Regions from separate parts of the Streptomyces sp. NPDC005492 genome, predicted to be linked through region 1. Evidence: riboswitches for the same ligand, from Rfam matches in the RefSeq annotation. Region 1 holds a riboswitch; the other holds the start of a gene.
The links. Region 1 has a riboswitch for S-adenosylmethionine ahead of ABZT04_RS39505 (aminotransferase class V-fold PLP-dependent enzyme). Riboswitches for the same ligand answer to the same signal wherever they lie in the genome.
Positions count from the first base shown of each region.

Region 2: another riboswitch for S-adenosylmethionine. It lies ahead of thrC (threonine synthase); the one in region 1 lies ahead of ABZT04_RS39505 (aminotransferase class V-fold PLP-dependent enzyme).

Region 1 covers NZ_JBEXDX010000051.1:49,249-55,788, forward strand. The annotation lists gene ABZT04_RS39495 (Lrp/AsnC ligand binding domain-containing protein) at 1-89, shown strand, start outside; gene ABZT04_RS39500 (hypothetical protein) at 86-799, opposite strand; gene ABZT04_RS39505 (aminotransferase class V-fold PLP-dependent enzyme) at 810-2,183, opposite strand; SAM riboswitch class IV at 2,310-2,426, opposite strand; gene trpD (anthranilate phosphoribosyltransferase) at 2,503-3,567, opposite strand; gene ABZT04_RS39515 (ubiquinol-cytochrome c reductase cytochrome b subunit) at 3,700-5,355, opposite strand; gene ABZT04_RS39520 (Rieske 2Fe-2S domain-containing protein) at 5,352-6,407, opposite strand; gene ABZT04_RS39525 (c-type cytochrome) at 6,404-6,540, opposite strand, start outside.
Region 2 covers NZ_JBEXDX010000001.1:77,370-83,909, reverse strand. The annotation lists gene ABZT04_RS00420 (MoaD/ThiS family protein) at 241-516, opposite strand; gene thrC (threonine synthase) at 513-1,817, opposite strand; SAM riboswitch class I at 1,835-1,981, opposite strand; gene ABZT04_RS00410 (glucosyl-3-phosphoglycerate synthase) at 2,164-3,108, shown strand; gene ABZT04_RS00405 (trehalose-6-phosphate synthase) at 3,224-4,624, shown strand; gene otsB (trehalose-phosphatase) at 5,013-5,858, opposite strand; gene ABZT04_RS00395 (DUF3263 domain-containing protein) at 5,900-6,145, opposite strand; gene ABZT04_RS00390 (extracellular solute-binding protein) at 6,189-6,540, opposite strand, start outside.

The DNA.
Region 1 (6,540 bases):
GGGTGGAGGGGACGGACACACACGTGGCGTTCCGGACGTACTCCCAGCACGACCTGGAGGCGGCGTTCGCGATCGGGCTGGACTCCTAGCTGGAGCGCAGCCGCTGCCACAGGGTGACCAGCGCGCACCAGTTCACGACCTCCCAGGCCGGCGGTTCGGTGCGGTGCGGATCGCCGCGTCCGTCCCTGCCCTCCAGCAGGAGGCGCGCGTCCCGGCGCTGCTGCCACCAGGACGACGGCACGGACCAGTCGGGCAGGTCGATGTCGAGCCGCGGCTCCCGCATCTCCGCCCAGCGGTACGCCAGTCGCCCGCCCGGGACGAACACCCCGTGCGCGTCCGCCGTGAGCGGGCCGAAGGTCACCTGCCGGCCCGCCTCCAGCCGGTCCAGCATCCCCGGCACCTGGGCGTCCGCCACCCGCTGCCGGACATGGTCGACGACGGACCGTATCCGCTGGTTCTCGGGGCGCTCCTCGTCCGGCTCCAGGGTCTGCCACTCGTCGAGGACGAAGCCCTGTTCGACCTCGTCGCCGAACCGCAGCAGATGCCGGTGGCCGAAGGTGTACCAGGCGATGCCGTGCTGCTCGTCGAGTCTGAGGGTCAGGTCCATGGTGGAGCGCCAGCGCGTCACGTCCGCCCAGCGCCGGACGCGCGCACCGGGGACGAGAACGAACCCCTCCTCGTACAGATAGACGGGCCTGCCCCCCAGGAGCCGCGGCGCGCGCCGTACGACCGCCTCGATCAGCGGCTCGCCCAGGCCCTCGGCGGCCGCCGCCCCGCTCACTCCCGGTGGAATCCCCACCGCACGATCGTCACACAGCGGGCACGCAACGGCCGTCCTGCGTACGGTAGTTCCACTTCGCGCCGTCGTTCACCAGCTCCGTCACCGCGGTCACGAAACGCTCCACGTGCTCGTCCGGGGTGCCCGCGCCGAAGCTCACCCGGATCGCGTTGAGGGACTTCTCACCGGGGGCCGCCTCGGGGGCGCCGCACTCGCCCTGGGTCTGCGGGTCACTGCCGAGCAGGGTGCGCACCAGCGGGTGGGCGCAGAAGAGGCCGTCGCGGACGCCGATGCCGTACTCGGCGGAGAGGGCGGCGGCGAAGTGGGAGCTGTTCCAGCCCTCGACGACGAAGGAGATGACGCCGACGCGCGGGGCGTCGTCGCCGAAGAGGGAGAGCACCTTGACCTGCGGGACCTCGGCCAGGCCCGCGCGCACCTTCTCGATCAGGTGTCGCTCGCGCGCGACCAGTGTGTCGAAGCCGGCCTCGGTCAGCGCCTTGCAGGCCGACGCGATGGAGTAGGCGCCGATGACGTTCGGGGAGCCGGCCTCGTGCCGGGCGGCGCTGTCGTGCCACTCCACGTCCACTCCCCCGTCCTCGCGCCGGCTGACCTTGCGGCTGGCGCCGCCGCCCGCGAGGTAGGGGTCGGCGGCCTGGAGCCAGTCGGCGCGGCCCGCCAGGACACCGGAGCCGAAGGGGGCGTACAGCTTGTGGCCGGAGAAAGCGACCCAGTCGACGTCCAGGTCCTGGACGGACACCGGGTGGTGCGGGGCGAGTTGGGCGGCGTCCAGGACGATCCGGGCGCCGTGGGCGTGCGCGGCGGCGGCCAGTTCACGGACCGGCCACAGCTCGCCGGTGACGTTCGAGGCGCCGGTGACACAGACCAGGGCCGGGCCCTTCGGGTCACGGGCGGCGAGGGCCTGCTCCAAGGTGTCCACGGCCTGGCGCGGGGTGCGCGGGGCGTTGAGGTAGGTGACCTCGGCGTCCTTCCAGGGCAGCAGGGACGCGTGGTGCTCGGTCTCGAAGACGAAGACCTGGCAGCCGGCGGGGAGGGCGGCGGCGAGGAGGTTGAGGGAGTCCGTGGTCGAGCGGGTGAAGATCAGTTGGTCGTCGGCCCGGCAGTCCAGGAACTCGGTGACGGTCCTACGGGCGTTCTCGAAGAGGTCGGTGGAGAGCTGCGAGAGGTAGCCGGCGCCGCGGTGGACGCTGCCGTAGTAGGGGGCGTAAGCGGCCACGTCGTCCCAGACGCGCTGGAGGGCGGGGGCGCTGGCCGCGTAGTCGAGCGCCGCGTAGGTGACCTCGCCGCCGGTGACGAGCGGGACGGTGACATCCCGGCCGAGAACGGGCAGCGGCCCTGAAATGTCACTGCAAATGGTACGGGTGGCGGCAGCGGTGGAGACAGACATGGCGCACTCCTGTGAGAGGCAAGGAAAAGTGAAAGGGGGACGCGGAAGCGGGGCTCTACGCCCTATCGCATTCGCTTGCTCACAGAGGACTCCCTCGATGACCAGGACCCCTGGTGTCTTTCGAGGGGCCCGCGCTTGCCGCAGACCTCGCTGCCTACGGCCTGGTCTTCACCCGGGGCACCCCGCCACGGACGGAGGGTTGCCGGACAGTCGGCCGGGGCCGTATGACTGTCACTCATGACCTGACGCGAAAACTTACGTGAGGTGATCGTCGTCCCGCAACCCGTGTCCGGATCGCGGGACGACGACCGCCGTACCGCTATGCGTGGGTCGCGGCCGCCCAACGCTCCAGAGTGCGCTTGGCCGCCCCCGAGTCGATCGACTCAGCGGCCTTCTCCATCCCGCCCCGGATCCGGTCCGCCAGCGGCCCGTCCCCCGGCTCCAGGGCCACCAGGGCGGCCGCCGAGTTCAGGAGTACGGCGTCCCGCACGGGGCCCGTCTCGCCGTCCAGGAGACGGCGGGCGACGCCCGCGTTGTACTCGGGGTCGGCGCCGCGCAGGGCCGCCACGGGGACCAGTTCGAGGCCGACGTCCCGGGGGTCGAAGGACTCCTCGGTGACCTTGCCGTCCCGGACGATCCATACCCGGGAGGTGGCGGTGGTCGTCAGCTCGTCGAGGCCGTCGTCACCGCGGAACACCAGCGCGGACGAACCGCGTTCGGCGAGCACACCGGCGATCAGCCCCGACATCCGGGAGTCGAAGCAGCCGACCGCCGAGGCGGTGACGCGGGCCGGGTTGGTCAGCGGGCCGAGGAGGTTGAACGCGGTCGGGATCGCCAGGTCCCGCCGGACCGCGCCGACGAACCGCATCGACGGGTGGAACTTGGCCGCGAAGCAGAAGGTGATCCCGGCCTCCTCCGCGACTCGCGCCACCTGCTCGGTCGGCAGGTCCAGGTTGATGCCGAGCTTCTCCAGCACGTCGGAGGAGCCGCTCGCCGAGGACGAGGCGCGGTTGCCGTGCTTGACGACCTTCGCGCCGGTACCGGCGATCACGATCGCGGACATCGTCGAGATGTTGACCGTCTTGGCCCGGTCGCCGCCCGTACCCACGATGTCGACGGCCGGCCCCGGGATGTCCAGCGGCTTGGCGTGCGCGTACATCGCCTCGACGAGACCGGTGATCTCCTCGACCGTCTCGCCCTTGGCGCGCAGCGCCACCAGGAAACCGGCGATCTGCGCGTCCGCCGCCTCACCGCTCATGATGCGGTCCATCGCCCAGGCCGTGTCGGCGGTGCCGAGGTCCTGTCCGGCCAGCAGGGAACTGAGGAGATCGGGCCAGGAACGGCCCGCCGCGGTGTCGCCTCCAGCGGGGGTCACAGCGCTCATACGGCCGCTCCTGGGTGTCGTACGTCCAACGATGGTTGTGCGTCCCACCCTATCCAGCCGGGGGCACGGCAAAGGGCCCCGTCCGGTGTTCGGACGGGGCCCTTCGACTGTGGCGTGGCGACGCCTCAGCGATCAGTGGTGGCCGTGGCCGCTCGTGATCTCCTTGTACTCCTCGACGGTGGGCTTGGGGATCTGGGACTCCTCGCCGTAGTACGCCTCGCTCAGCTTGGCGCGCAGCTTCTCGGAGCCCTTCACCTTGCGCTCGACACCGTTCTCGTCGACCGTCGCGCCGATCGCGGCCGGCACGTACTGCTCGTGCGCGGTGAGCGTGTGCAGCGCGTCCTGGCTGAGCGGCTCGTGGATCTCGACGAACTCACCGTGCGGCAGGCGCTTGATGATGCCGGACTCGCGGCCGTGCAGCACCTTGTCCCGGTCGCGGCGCTGGAGGCCGAGGCAGACCCGCTTGGTGGCGAGGAAGACCAGCACCGGCAGCACGAAGAAGCCGACGCGCACGACCCAGGTGATCGCGTTGATCGACAGGTGGAAGTGCGTGGCCCAGATGTCGTTGCCGCCACCGACGAGCAGGACGAAGTACCACGAGATCCACGCGGCACCGAAGGCCGTACGGGTCGGGACGTTGCGCGGGCGGTCCAGGATGTGGTGCTCGCGCTTGTCGCCGGTGACCCAGGACTCGATGAACGGGTAGACCGCGATCGCGACCAGGACCAGCGGGAAGATCACCAGCGGGATGAACACACCCAGGACGAGCGTGTGACCCCAGAGGTTGATCTCCCAGCCCGGCATGACACGGATCAGGCCCTCGGAGAAGCCCATGTACCAGTCGGGTTGGGCGCCCGTGGACACCATGTCCGGCCGGTACGGACCCATGGCCCAGATCGGGTTGATCGAGGCGAGCGCCGCGACGGCCGCGATGACACCGAAGACCAGGAAGAAGAAGCCTCCGGCCTTGGCCATGTAGACCGGCAGCAGCGGCATGCCGACGACGTTGTTGTTCGTCTTTCCGGGGCCCGCGAACTGCGTGTGCTTGTGGTAGAAGACCAGGATCAGGTGGCCGACCACCAGGCCGAGCATGATGCCCGGCAGCAGCAGGATGTGGATCGAGTAGAAGCGGGCCACGAAGTCGCCGCCCGGGAACTCGCCGCCGAAGAGGAAGAACGACATGTACGTGCCGACGATCGGCACGGACAGGATCGCGCCCTCCATGAAGCGGACACCGGTGCCGGAGAGCAGGTCGTCCGGGAGCGAGTAACCGGTGAAGCCGGTGAACATGCCCAGGACGAACAGCAGGAAGCCGAACAGCCAGTTGACCTCACGCGGCTTGCGGAACGCACCCGTGAAGAACACGCGCATCATGTGCACGAACATGCCGGCCAGGAAGATCAGCGCCGCCCAGTGGTGGATCTGCCGGATCAGCAGACCACCGCGCACATCGAAGGAGATGTGCATGGTCGAGTTGAACGCCTCCGACATCAGCTGCCCCTGGAGCGGGACATAGCTGCCGTGGTACGTCACCTCGTTCATCGACGGGTGGAAGAACAGCGTCAGATACACACCCGTGAGGATGATGATGATGAAGCTGTAGAGGCAGACCTCGCCCAGCATGAACGACCAGTGGTCGGGGAAGATCTTGCGCATGTTGGACTTGGCCAGGGAGTAGATCCCGAGGCGTCCGTCCGCCCAGTCGGCGACCCGCTCGCCGGCCGGTGCCTTGCCGCGCCGCTCGCCCGCCGCGGCAGCGGCCGGTGTCTGTGTCTCGTTGGTGCTCATCCGCGCTCCCAGAATGCAGGACCGACGGGCTCCTCGAAGTCGCCGAGCGCTTGGAGGTAACCCTCGTCGCTCACGCCGATACGCAACTGCGGCAGGGCGTGACCGGCCGGGCCGAAGATGACTCGGGCACCGTCGGAGAGGTCGAAGGTGGACTGGTGGCACGGGCACAGCACGTGGTGCGTCTGCTGCTCGTACAGGGAGATCGGGCACCCGACGTGGGTGCAGATCTTCGAGAAGGCCACGATGCCCTCGTGCGCCCACTCCAGCTCGCGCTTGTCCTTGATGTTCTCCGGCTGGAGCCGGACGATCATCAGCGCCGACTTGGCGATCTCGGTCTGGAACTCCTCGTCGGTCTCCTCCAGGCCCTCGGGCTTGGCGAAGGTGAGCGAGCCGACGGCCACGTCCGAGGGACGCAGCGGCAGGTTCGTGTTCATGTTGACGAGCAGCTTGCCCTTGGACCACAGGGTGTGGCGGAGCTTGGTGCCGGGCAGCGGGCCGAGGTCGCGCAGCAGCATCACGCCGGAGAGCGGGAACAGGGCCAGCGCGCCGAACATGGTGTTGCGGATCAGCTTGCGACGGCCGAGCGCCGACTCCTTGGCACCTTCCTTGAAGTCGGCCATGACCTTGGCCTTGACCTCGGGGGGCGCCTCGATGGCGTGCCGCTCGTCGGCGATCTCCACGTCGGACATCAGGGTGCGGGCCCAGTGGACCGCGCCCGCGCCGATGGTGAAGAGCGCCGTACCGAGGGTCAGACCGAGCGCGAAGTTGAGCGCGTTGATGTGACCGATCGGGAAGACGAAGATCGCCTTGTCGTGCGGGATCCCCACGTACGAGGCGATGAAGCCGACGGTGGCGAGCATCGACAGCGTGAACAGGAAGGCGACGACGCGCTCGGACCGCTTGGCGGCCCGCTCGTCGATGTCCTGGACACGGTGCTCGTGCGGCGGCAGTCCCGGGTCGGCGAACGGGTCGTGCTCGTCCGCTACCGACACCGCGCCGTGCGCGTCCTGCTCAGCGGGCAGGTTCTCTTCTGGAATGTCTTGGCTACTCATGACTTCTTGGCCTTTGCGGTCCGAGCGGCGACCCAGACGGCTACCGCGATCAGCGCGCCCAGACCGAAGATCCAGGCGAAGAGACCCTCACTGACCGGCCCGAGACCGCCCAGCTCAAGGCCGCCGGGGCTCT
Region 2 (6,540 bases), on a different contig from region 1:
AATTCGCCCGACTTCAGGGCAAGTCGGGCCCCATAAAGAGAACATAAGGCGCAAAAGACCTGCACACTTTGGCTACTTCTCATCGCATGCGGAGCGGGTACTCATATGCGTCCGGCATGCGGAGTGGAGCGCGTTCCCCAACTGTACCGTGCTCAATCATAGAGAATTGCCCCCTCCGCTTCTCTCGCGGAGGGGGCAATTCAATGAACTCTTGGTAACCGTCATTACCCAGGGTAATGATCAGCCCCCGGCGACCGCCGGAATGATCGAGACGCCGGCCCCGTCCGGAGTGGCCGTCTCCAGCCCCTGCTCGAACCGCACGTCGTCGTCGTTGACGTACACGTTGACGAACCGCCGCAGCTTGCCCTGGTCGTCCAGGACGCGGGCGGAGATGCCGTTGTGGTTCTTCTCCAGGTCGGTGATGACCTCGGCGAGGGTGGCGCCCTCGGCGGCCACTTCGGCCTGGCCACCGGTGTAGGTGCGCAGGATGGTGGGGATGCGGACGGTCACGCTCATGCGAGGCCAGCCTCTCGGAAGGAGTCGAGGTTCGGGCGGATGGTCGCGGTCAGACCGGTGCCGGCGACCGCGTCCAGGGTCTTGAGGCCGTCGCCCGTGTTGAGGACGACCGTGGTGAGAGTCGGGTCGAGCAGCCCGTTCTCGATCAGCTTCTTCGTCACGCCCACCGTCACCCCGCCCGCGGTCTCCGCGAAGATGCCCTCGGTCCGCGCCAGCAGCTTGATCGCGTCGACGACCTGCTCGTCGTTGACATCCTCCACCGCCCCGCCCGTCCGGCGCGCGATGTCGAGCACGTACGGCCCGTCCGCCGGGTTCCCGATGGCCAGCGACTTGGCGATCGTGTTCGGCTTCTGCGGGCGTACGACGTCGTGTCCGGCCTTGTAGGCGACGGACACCGGCGAGCAGCCCTCGGCCTGGGCGCCGAAGATCTTGTACGGCTTGTCCTCGACCAGCCCGAGCTTGATCAGCTCCTGGAGCCCCTTGTCGATCTTCGTGAGCTGCGAGCCGGAGGCGATCGGCACGACCAGCTGGTCCGGGAGCTTCCAGCCGAGCTGCTCGCAGATCTCGTACGCCAGGGTCTTGGAGCCCTCCGCGTAGTACGGCCGCAGGTTGACGTTGACGAAGCCCCAGCCCTCGCCGGCCGGGTCGCCGATCAGCTCGGAGCAGAAGCGGTTCACGTCGTCGTAGTTGCCCTCGATGCCGACCAGCTCGCCGCCGTAGATCGCGGCCATGACGACCTTGCCCTGCTCCAGGTCGTGCGGGATGAACACGCAGGAGCGGAAGCCGGCCCGCGCGGCGGCGGCGCCGACCGCGCCCGCGAGGTTGCCGGTGGAGGAGCAGGAGAGGGTGGTGAAGTCGAAGGCGCGCGCGGCCTCGATGGCCTGGGCCACGACGCGGTCCTTGAAGGAGTGCGTCGGGTTGCCCGAGTCGTCCTTCACGAAGAGCTTGCCGGCGTCGACGCCCAGCTCGCGGGCGAGGTTGTCGGCCTTGACGAGCTTGGTCCAGCCGGGGTTGATGTTCGGCTTGTCCGCCACGTCCGCGGGGACGGGCAGGAGGGGCGCGTAACGCCAGATGTTCGCGGGGCCCGCCTCGATGCGCTTGCGGAGCTCTTCGGTGTCGTAGGCCGAGAAGTCGTAGGCGATCTCCAGCGGGCCGAAACACTCCTCGCAGGCGAAGACCGGGCCGAGCGGGACGCGGTGGCCGCACTCGCGGCAGGAAAGCGCGGCGGCGGGGCCCAGATCGACGGGGTTCGCGGCGGTGTCCGCGGAGTTCGTGGTGCTTGCGACAGTCTGCGCAGCCATGGAGGCGAGGCCCTTTCTCCTCATCTTCCTCACGGCGCATCTCGCCGTGAGACGGATTTGGCACCTTCCCGAGCCGGGAGCCTCGCCACGTCAACGTGACAAGACCGGCTGGAGGGTTGCCGGGGCTTCAACGGGCCGTATCCCTCTGCCCCTCTGGATGAGCGGTGTTCAGTTGTGTATGCGATTGTCCCGCCGACGTCCCCCGACATGCGATGGTCATCAGCGTTGTTCAAGACTGTAACCGAAGGCCAGGACAGTTGAGTGAGCCGTCCGAACCGCGAGATGGATGGATCACCCACAGTCGGTGATCACCTCTCGCCGAGAGAACGCAGAGGAGCCGCGCAACGTGCTGAAGGAAGTCGAGCACTGGCTGAGCACCCGCTCCTGGTCACTGACCGATCGGCCGCTCCACAGGATTCTCGCCGCGAAGCAGCGCACGGGCCAGTCGGTCAGTGTCGTGCTGCCCGCGCTCAACGAGGAGGCGACGGTCGGCGACATCGTCGCCATCATCCGTCATGACCTCATGCAGCAGGTCCCGCTCGTCGACGAGATCGTCGTCGTGGACTCCGGGTCCACCGACCGCACCTCCGAGGTGGCCGCCGCGGCGGGCGCCCGGGTCGTGCACCGGGACGACATCCTGCCCCGCATACCCGCCGTGCCCGGCAAGGGCGAGGTGCTGTGGCGTTCGCTGCTGGTGACCAGCGGCGACATCGTCTGCTTCATCGACGCGGACCTGAAGGAGTTCTCCTCCGACTTCGTCACCGGGATCGTGGGCCCGCTGCTCACCGAACCCGGTGTCGACCTCGTCAAGGCGATGTACGACCGCCCGCTCGGCGGCGCCGCCGGACAGGGCGGGCGCGTCACGGAGCTCATGGCCCGCCCGCTGCTGAACATGCACTGGCCGCAGTTGGCCGGTTTCGTGCAGCCGCTCGGCGGCGAGTACGCGGGCCGCCGCTCGCTGCTGGAGCAACTGCCCTTCCCCGTCGGATACGGCGTCGAGCTGGGCATGCTGGTGGACGCGCTGCACCTGGTGGGCCTGGACGCCCTCGCGCAGGTCGACGTCGGGGTGCGCAAGCACCGCCACCAGGACGGGCAGGCGCTGGGGCGGATGGCCGCGCAGATCTACCGCACGGCCCAGCTCCGGCTGGCCCGCGGACATCTCGTCCGGCCGTCGCTGACCCAGTTCGAGCGGGGCCCTGACGGTTTCGAGCCGCGCACATACTCCGTGGACACGGAGGAACGGCCGCCGATGGTGGAGATCACCGAGTACCAGTCCCGCAAGGTGGCGTAGCCGGCCGGGGGCGATGCCACGGGTGGGGCCGTATACGGATCCATTCGGTCCGCTGTGGCCCGTCCGGGGCCGTCCGTACGTTTGAGCGTTTGTGGGCCGGGCTAGGTTGTGGCACATGACTTCCACGTACGGTGCTGCTCAGGTACTCGTCGCGTCCAACCGCGGCCCCGTCTCGTACGAGGTGGGCGACGACGGTTCGCTGCACGCGAGGCGCGGTGGCGGCGGGCTGGTGTCCGGGCTGTCGGCGATCGGGCCGGACGCGGGGGCGCTGTGGGTGTGCTCGGCGCTGTCCGACGGCGACCGGGAGGCGGTACGGCAGGGGGCCGGCGAGGACGGTGTACGCATGCTGGCGATCCCGGCCGACGTGCACACCGACGCCTACAACGGCATCGCGAACTCCGTCCTCTGGTTCGTCCACCACATGCTGTACCAGACCCCGCTGGAGCCGGTCTTCGACGCGGAGTTCCGGCGCCAGTGGGCGTCGTACGAGGCCTACAACCGGGCGTTCGCCGAGGCGCTGGCGGAGGAGGCGGCGGAGGGCGCGGTCGCGATCGTGCAGGACTACCACCTGTGCCTGGTCCCCGGGATGCTGCGCGAACTCCGCCCCGACCTGCGCATCGGCCACTTCTCGCATACGCCGTGGGCGCCGGTGGACTACTTCCGGATGCTGCCGGACGACATCCGGGAGCGGCTGCTGCGGGGCATGCTCGGCGCGGACCGGCTGGGGTTCCTGACGCACCGCTGGGCGGACGCGTTCAGTGCCTGCTGTACGGAGTTCGCGGGCGGCCTCGGAGGCACCCGGATCGGCGTCCACGGCCTCGGCGCGGACGCGGACTTCCTGCGGACCCGCTCGCACGAGGCGGATGTCGAGGAACGCATCGTCGCCCTCCGCGAGGAGATCGGCGGCACGGGACGCCGGACGATCGTCCGGGTCGACCGCACCGAACTCTCCAAGAACATCGTGCGCGGCCTGCTGGCGTACCGCCAACTCCTCGACGACCACCCGGAGTTGCGGGAGCGGGTGGTACACGTGGCGTTCGCCTACCCCTCCCGGCAGGACCTCGCCGTCTACCGCGACTACACCGCCGAGGTGCAGCGCCTCGCGGAGGAGATCAACTCCCAGTACGGGACGCCCGGTTGGACCCCGATCGTCCTGCACGTCAAGGACGACTTCGCCCGCTCCCTGGCCGCGTACCGCCTCGCCGACGTGGCCCTGGTCAACCCCATCCGCGACGGCATGAACCTCGTCGCCAAGGAGATCCCGCTCGTCTCCGACGAGGCCTGCGTCCTGGTCCTCTCCCGGGAGGCGGGCGCATACGAGGAGCTGGGCGAGGACGCGATCCCGGTCAACCCCTACGACGTGACGGCCACGGCCAGCGCTCTCTACGAGGCTCTGACGATGCCGAACGAGGAGCGAGCCGAGCGGACGAAGCGCCTCGCCGCGGCGGCCACGGCGCTTCCGCCGGCTCAGTGGTTCCTGGAGCAGTTGAACGCCTTGCGCGATCAGGAGGGTTGAGCGGGAGGGCTGAGCCCCGGGCGGACGGCAGTTGGCCTACGGCTCCACGGACGGACGTCCGCCGCATCGCGCCGACGCGGGGCACGGGGCCGGGCAGCCCGGGGATGACTGGGCTGCCGCGACACCCGGCCCCACCAACGCCCCACCCGATCAGCCAAGTTGAGCGCAGGCGCCGACAGCAGGTCCACGACCGTCGGCCGACGTCCAACGCATCGCGGCGGCGGCCCGGCTCGCAGCCGTCGCCGACGCGAGCCATTGGGCCAGGCACCCGGCCCACGCCCGCACGCACGCCCGCCCGGTCGACCGACCGGGGTACCTGGGCCACTGCGCCGCTCTGGCCCGGGCACGGCGCGCCCTGGCCAAGCCGTCACCCAACTCCCCCGCATGGTCAACCCAGTTGAGCCGCCAACGCCGACAACAGCCCCGCCACCCCGGCCGCCCCGTCCACCATCAGATCCGCCCGTTCCCGAAGTTCCGTGACCTCGTCGCTTCCGCTGCACACCAGGAGGCCCGGGACGCCGTCGGAGCGGAGTTTCTCTACTGCTGCGAAGGCGGGGAGGTCGCCGAGGTCGTCGCCCGCGTAGAGGATGGATTCGGCGGCGGTTTCGCGGACGTGGTCGAGGAGGGCTACGCCCTTGTCCATGCCGGGGGGGCGCAACTCCAGGACCATGCGGCCCGGTTCGACGATCAGGCCGTGGTGGGAGGCGAGGTCGGTCAGGGGGGCGCGGAGGGCGTCGAAGGCGGCCTGGGGGTCGGTGGCTCGACGGGTGTGGACGGCGAGGGCGCGGCCCTTTTCCTCGATCCAGGTGCCCTGCCCGGCGCCGATGCGGTCGAGGAAGCCGGGGAGTTCGGCGCGGACGGCGGCGACCCCGGGGTGCGGGGCGGGGGCGGTGACGGTGCCGCTCGCCGCGTCCCAGCGCTCCGCGCCGTAGTGGCCGAGGACGACCAGGTGTTCCAGGCCGCGGACGCCCGCGAAGCCGCCGTTGCGGACCGCCACTTCGGCCGGGCGGCCGGTGATCACGGCGACGGAGGCGACTCTCGGGGCGAGTGCGGCCAGTGCAGGTACCGCGTCCGGGTGGGCCCGGGCCTGCTCGGGGTCCGCGACGATCGGGGCGAGCGTGCCGTCGAAGTCGAGCCCGATCACCGCGGCGGAGGGGTTCGCGAGGATCGCGGCGAGGCCCTCGCGTCCGGCGGCGGTGACGGGGGTCGGCACTACGTCATCAGGGCTGGCCATACGACGAGCCTATCCGGGCGGGCCGGGACCACACCTGCCCCTCACCGCTCCGAGCGGCGGCTTTCACGGACCCGTCTCAGCCTGTTCACCGTGACCGGGTCGTGGGCCAGCGCCCGGACGTCGTCCAGCAGGGCGTTGAGCAGTTGGTAGTAGCGCACGGGGGCCAGGCCCAGCTCCTCGCGGATCGCGCGCTCTTTCGCGCCGGGGCCCGGGAAGCCGCGGCGCTCCAGCGCGAGGATGTCCTGTTCCCTCCGGTTCAGCGAGGGCCGGTCGCCGTCCTTGTCCATGTGTCGAACGGTAGACCCCGCCACTGACAACCGCCCCGCCCCGCTACTTGCCGCTCTCCGCCAGCGTCGCCGCCGACTGCAACTGCCCCAGCACCGCGCCGGGGCTGCCGTTCGCCGCCACCGCCTGCCCTATGCGCTTCTTGATGTCCGCGCTGACCGTGGCCCAGGACGTGTTGCCGACCGGGTAGAGCGTCGACAGCGGGAGTTCCTCCAGGAACGGCCGCAGCGCCTTGTCCTGCTTGGCCGCGGCCATCGCCTCGGACGCGGAGTTGGTCACCGGCAGCAGGTCGTACTCGCGGGAGAAGGCGAGGACGTTCTTCTCCTCGTAGACGAAGTCGAGGAAGTCGCCGATCTGGTCGCGGTGGCCGTTCTGCTTGAAGGCGGTCATCCAGTCG